DNA from 2 places in the Halomonas kalidii genome. Region 1 is predicted to be linked to the other one. Evidence: riboswitches for the same ligand, from Rfam matches in the RefSeq annotation. Region 1 holds a riboswitch; the other holds the start of a gene.
What was found. A riboswitch is a leader RNA that binds a small molecule or an ion and turns the genes downstream of it on or off. The one in region 1 is predicted to bind thiamine pyrophosphate.

Region 1 (3,167 bases):
AATCCGGCTGAGATGGCGCAGGTCGGCCGCGAGGCCACCACCAGCGCTGGTCCCGTGGAACCTGATCCGGTTAACGCCGGCGTAGGGAATCAGGCGGTGGGCCAGCCACGCAGCACCTTCCCGGCCCTCCTCCTTCACCTCGCCCGCGCTCCGGATCGCCGCTTCGACCGGAGGCAAGATGGGTTACCGCTTCGACGATCTGACCGCCGCCTGCCAGGACGACTGGCGCCGCTATGTCGAGCACGACTTCGTGCGCCAGCTCGGCGCCGGCTCGCTCGCGCAGGGTGCCTTTCGCCACTACCTGCAGCAGGACTACCTGTTCCTGATCCACTTCGCCCGGGCCTATGCCCTGGCCGCCTACAAGAGCCGCACCCTGGCCGACCTGCGCCAGGCCCATGAGGGGCTCAAGGCGATCGTCGACGTGGAACTCGGCCTGCACGTGGGCTACTGCCGCGACTGGGGCATCGACGAGGCCGACCTGGCCCGGCTGCCCGAAGCCAAGGCCACCCTCGCCTATACCCGCTATGTGCTGGATACCGGCAACCGGGGCGACCTGCTCGACCTGCACGTGGCCTTGGCGCCCTGCCTGATCGGCTACGGCGAGATCGCCAACTGGCTGAACGCCCAGGCCTTCACCGTCCGCGGCGAGGCCAATCCCTATGACACCTGGATCGCCATGTACGAGGGCGACGACTTCCAGGGCGCCATGCGCGCCGAGCTGGAGTGGCTCGATGCGCGCCTGGCCGACGTCACCCCGGCGCGCTTCCAGGAGCTGTCGGGGGTATTCCGCGACGCCACGCGACTCGAGATCGACTTCTGGCAGATGGGGCTGGACCGCACCGACTGACCGCCTGGCTCCATCGACAGACCCGCGCTGGCCCTGGTCAGGCCGGACGCGGCAGGCAAGATGAGGCTTGCCAAGCAATCGACCACCACGCTTGACGGGGTGCCGTTGAAGACGGCTGAGATCATGCGGCGCACGCGCCCGAGCATGGATCCCGTTGAACCTGAACTGGCTAGGACCAGCGTAGGGATCAAGCGACATGCAGGCTCGGCAAGACCGGACACCCTGCCCCTGTCACTTCCCACCTGTCCTCCCTGACAACACCCCCAGACGTGACACCCCATAGGGAGAACAACCGATGAGCAAGACCCAGCACTTCCTCGCCGAGACCGCCCGCGTCGACGCCGCCGCCGTCCAGCCGTTGCCCGGCTCGCGCAAGCGCTACGTCGAGGGCTCCCGCCCGGACATCCGCGTGCCCTTCCGCGAGATCTCGCTGTCGCCGACCAGGACCTCCGGGGCCGACGAGGAGAACCCGCCGCTGCTGGTCTACGACACCTCGGGCCCCTACACCGATCCCACGGCCGAGATCGACCTGCGCCAGGGACTGCCCGAGCTGCGTCGTGCCTGGATCGAGGAGCGCGACGACACCGAGTTCCTCGACGGGCCAACCAGCGAATACGGGCAGCGCCGTGCCAACGACCCCATGCTCGCCCAGCTGCGCTTCGACCTGACCCGTACCCCACGGCGGGCCAAGGCCGGCAGAAACGTCACCCAGCTGCACTATGCGCGCCAGGGCATCATCACCCCGGAGATGGAATTCATCGCCATTCGCGAGAACCAGCGGCGCCAAGCCCTGGGCACCGAGGAAGTCGAGCGCATCCTCGGCAACCAGCATCCGGGCCAGGGCTTCGGTGCGCGGCTGCCCGAGGAGATCACCCCGGAGTTCGTGCGCCAGGAAGTGGCGGCGGGCCGCGCCATCATCCCCAACAACATCAACCACCCCGAGTCCGAGCCGATGATCATCGGCCGCAACTTCCTGGTGAAGATCAACGGCAACCTGGGCAACTCGGCGGTGACCTCCTCCATCGAGGAAGAGGTCGACAAGATGACCTGGGGCATCCGCTGGGGCGCCGACACCATCATGGACCTCTCCACCGGCCAGAACATCCACGAGACCCGCGAGTGGATCATCCGCAACGCGCCGGTGCCGATCGGTACCGTGCCCATCTACCAGGCGCTGGAGAAGGTCAATGGGGTGGCCGAGGACCTCACCTGGGAGGTATTCCGCGACACCCTGATCGAGCAGGCCGAGCAGGGCGTGGACTACTTCACCATCCACGCCGGGGTGCTGCTGCGCTATGTGCCGCTGACCGCCAAGCGCGTGACCGGCATCGTCTCGCGGGGCGGCTCGATCATGGCCAAGTGGTGCCTGTTCCACCACCGGGAGAGCTTCCTCTACACCCACTTCGAGGAGATCTGCGAGATCTGCAAGCAGTACGATGTCGCCTTCTCGCTCGGTGACGGCCTGCGTCCCGGCTCGGTGGCCGACGCCAACGACGAGGCCCAGATGGCCGAGCTCAAGACCCTCGGCGAGCTGACCCACATCGCCTGGAAGCACGACGTGCAGGTGATGATCGAAGGCCCCGGCCACGTGCCCATGCACCTGGTCAAGGAGAACATGGACAAGCAGCTCGAGTACTGCGACGAGGCGCCCTTCTATACGCTGGGGCCGCTGGTCACCGACATCGCGCCGGGCTACGACCACATCACCTCGGGCATCGGCGCGGCGATGATCGGCTGGTTCGGCTGCGCCATGCTCTGCTACGTGACCCCCAAGGAGCACCTCGGCCTGCCCAACAAGGACGACGTCAAGACCGGCATCATCACCTACAAGATCGCCGCCCACGCCGCCGACCTCGCCAAGGGCCACCCGGCCGCCCAGCGTCGCGACAATGCGCTGTCCAAGGCGCGCTTCGAGTTCCGCTGGGAGGACCAGTTCAACCTCGGCCTCGACCCGGACACGGCCCGCGAGTACCACGACGAGACCCTGCCCAAGGACTCGGCCAAGGTGGCCCACTTCTGCTCGATGTGCGGGCCCAAGTTCTGCTCCATGAAGATCAGCCAGGAGGTGCGCGACTATGCCAGCGAGCATGGCCTCGACGGCGACCAGGAAGCCGTCATGAAGGGCATGGAGGAGCAGGCGGAGAAGTTCCGCAACAAGGGCAGCGAGCTGTATCAGGAGGTGTAGGCACCCCGCTTCCTACCCGCGATGTCACGCCGGCCCCAGGGCCGGCGTGTTCGTCTCGGTCGGAAGTCGCCGCTGGCCGGTGTTCCTGCCTGATCTGACGACCGAGCAGCCAATCGGCCCGGAAGCACCGTCAGG
Region 2 (3,167 bases), on a different contig from region 1:
TAAGTCAGCCTTAAGCTTCACCCCGCACGATGGTGTCGAGACGCGGCGCAACCCGCTGCGCGTGCTCTCGAATCCGACACCACAGGTCCCCCCATGAAGCCGCTGCATAGATTGTTGACCAATCGACTGATCAAGCTCATTGCCAACCTGCTCAAGGTCGCGTGCTACGCCTTTCACTACGCCTATCCCGACACGCGCTTCACCCTGCCGGCTCGAGCCAGCCCCCTGATCCGGAGCCGGCGGCCAGCCACCATTCCCCGCGTCCTCTGGCAGACCAACTTCACCGACCGCGTGACCCTGCCGGTCTACCTGAACTACCTGTTCAACCGCCTCATGGCGCCCGACTTCGAGTACCGCTTCATGACGACGGCGGCCCGTGCCGACTTCATCGCGCAGTACTACCCCGGCGAGATAGTTCGGCACTATTCCCGGCTGCAGATCGGCGCCGCCCAGGCGGATTTCTGGCGGGTCCTGGTGCTGCAGGCGCATGGCGGCGTCTACCTGGATATCGACGCCCACCTGACATGGCCGCTCGGCCGGCTGCTCGGATCCGATCGGCAGTCGCTGTTCATCAGGACCAAGCGCGACGCGCTCAACAACTTCTTCATCGCCAGCAGGCCCCACTCTCCCGAGCTGGAGGCCGTGATCCGGGCGATCAACGCCAATATCGAAGCGAACACGCTCGAGGGCGTCTTCGATATGACCGGCCCCGGGGTGTTCAACCGCGTGCTCGACATGGGCAGCCTGGACACCGTGCTCTACCGCTACGCCTGCACCCAGGGCAGCTTCACCAATGAGCACTTCCAGTACATCGACAAGCCGCAGGGCAAGTGGAACCGGGAGCAGAAGCGCGTCGCGGTCGTGAGGGAGGAGGCGGCATGAGAGCCAGACGAATCGATCCCCTCCTGCGCGCCGGCCTGCTGACGGTGGCGGGCCTGCTGCTGCTGGGCATCGGAGGGCTGACGGCGAGCTGGCAGCTCGTGGACCTGCCACTGGGAATGATCAGCCTGGCCGCAGGCGTCATGGCCCTGCTGTGGCCGGAGGACCGGGACACCGTGGCGAACGAGGCTGGCCCAGGCAGGCTGCGGAACGACTGCCTCAGCCTGACCCAGGCCAGCCTGCTCACCCTGGCCGGCTTTCACCTGCTGGCCTGAGCCCGGCGGCTTTACAGGAGCACGACCGGCATGGATAGTAGGAAGCCGACGACAGGGGCGCCGCGGCGACACCGCGCAGCGGCTGAGAGGTACCCTCGGAACCTGACCCGGATAATGCCGGCGTAGGGAGTCGTGCAGCGACGGCCTTCCGCTTGCCTGTACCTCCCCGCCGGGAGGACAGCATGCCAATCGACCTTTCCCTTTACCTGGTCACCGACCCCGGCCTCTGCGCCGACCGCGGGCTGGTGGACACGGTGGTCGCCGCCGTGCGCGGCGGCGTGACGCTGGTACAACTGCGCGACAAGCACGCCTCCACGGCCGAGCTGATCGACCAGGCCCGCCGCCTCAAGGCCGCACTCGCCGGCAGCGGCGTGCCGCTGATCATCAACGACCGCCTCGAGGTGGCCCTGGCCGCCGGGGCCGACGGCCTGCACCTGGGCCAGGACGACGGCGACGTGGCCGCCGCCCGCGCCGCCCTGGGCGAGCGGGCGATCCTCGGGCTCTCGGTGCAGACCCACGGCCAGCTCGCCCGCCTCGATCCGGGCCCGCTGGACTACCTGGGCCTGGGCCCGGTGTTCGCCACCCCCACCAAGCACGACCACGCGCGCCCGCTGGGCTTCGACGGCCTGGCCGCGCTGGTCGCCGCCAGCCCCCTGCCCACGGTGGCCATCGGCGGCCTCACGGCCGAGCATGCCGCGGCGGTGCGCTCGGCGGGGGCCGACGGCCTGGCGGTGATCTCGGCGATCTGCGGCCAACCCGATCCCGAGGCCGCGGCCCGGGCCTTCTTCGCGTCGCGCTGATCGTCCTCAGGAGGTGGGGCGGCGCTTCAGCGTCGTGCGGCGGTCGTGGTAGGCGATCGCCAGGCCGCTGCCGATGATCAGCAGACTGCCGACGAAGACCCAGAGGTCGGGCATCTCGCCCCAGAACCACCAGCCCAGCAGCACCGCCCAGAGCATGGCGCTGTAGTCGAAGGGGGCCGCGATGGCCGCCGGCGCGAAACGAAACGCCAGGGTGATGCACGCCGTCGCTCCGATACCGACGATCCCCGAGCCGAGAAACCCCAGCCAGTGCCAGGGATGCGGCGTCTGCCACACCCAGGGCAGGGTGACCGTGGTCACCATCAGCGGCACCAGGGTGATGTAGAAGACCATGGCCCAGAGATGCTCGCGGCCCCCGTAGCGCCGCGAGGTGATCATCAGCAACGCATAGAAGACCGCCGCGGCCAGCATGACCAGCGCGCCGGAGTGGAAACCCTCGCCGCCCGGCCGCACCACCACCAGCACCCCGGCAAAGCCCAGCAACGAGGCCGCCAGCACCTGGCGGTCGACCCTTTCGCCGAGCAGCGGCACCGAGAGCAGCGTGACGAACAGCGGCGCGGCGAAGGCGATGGCCGTGGCCTCGGCCAGCGGCAGCAGGGTCAGGCCGAGCACGAAGAAGACCATGGTGCCGGTGTAGATCAGCCCGCGGGCCAGGTGTACGCCGGGCCGGCGGGTGCGCAGCTTGCGCAGGCCGCCGCCGAAATGCGCCAGCAGCGCGATCAGCGGCAGCGACACCAGGGTACGGAAGAAGATGATCTGCAGCGGCGAATGCACCTCGCCCAGCCACTTGGCGATGGCGTCGCCGAGTGCCAGGCAGAAGACGCCCGCACACATGAACAGGATGCCCTTCAACGACGATGACATGGAGACCTCCCCGCCCCTCCGGCTAGCCGGCGCCCAAAAAACCACCCCGCCGGTCCAGGAGGCCGACGGGGCGTGATCGTGACGACAGGCTAGGAGGTTAGCAGACAAACGGCAACCGCCGGGTCGCCGACAGCCATGCGCTGGACGCTGGCGAGGATGCCGTCCTCATGTCGTGTCCGGGCATTGTCCGAGAGCCCCCTTGTTATGTTATATAGTAACCTTTATTTTTCTGCCGACGAGAGCCTCGCCATGGTCGCCCCGCTTCCCATGCCCCCGGACTGCCCCCACTGGGCCTACGGTCACGACATCGGCGTGCTGCCCCGTATCTTCG

Region 2: another riboswitch for thiamine pyrophosphate. It lies ahead of thiE (thiamine phosphate synthase); the one in region 1 lies ahead of thiC (phosphomethylpyrimidine synthase ThiC).

The regions. Positions count from the first base shown of each region.
Region 1 covers NZ_JASCQN010000018.1:23,585-26,751, reverse strand. Annotated here, with positions in the region: TPP riboswitch at 1-106, shown strand, start outside; gene tenA (thiaminase II) at 179-847, shown strand; TPP riboswitch at 933-1,051, shown strand; gene thiC (phosphomethylpyrimidine synthase ThiC) at 1,143-3,032, shown strand; gene betA (choline dehydrogenase) at 3,163-3,167, opposite strand, start outside.
Region 2 covers NZ_JASCQN010000029.1:87,128-90,294, forward strand. Annotated here, with positions in the region: gene QLQ85_RS07655 (glycosyltransferase family 32 protein) at 94-882, shown strand; gene QLQ85_RS07660 (hypothetical protein) at 879-1,154, shown strand; TPP riboswitch at 1,198-1,300, shown strand; gene thiE (thiamine phosphate synthase) at 1,337-1,954, shown strand; gene QLQ85_RS07670 (DMT family transporter) at 1,961-2,836, opposite strand; gene QLQ85_RS07675 (DUF1826 domain-containing protein) at 3,086-3,167, shown strand, end outside.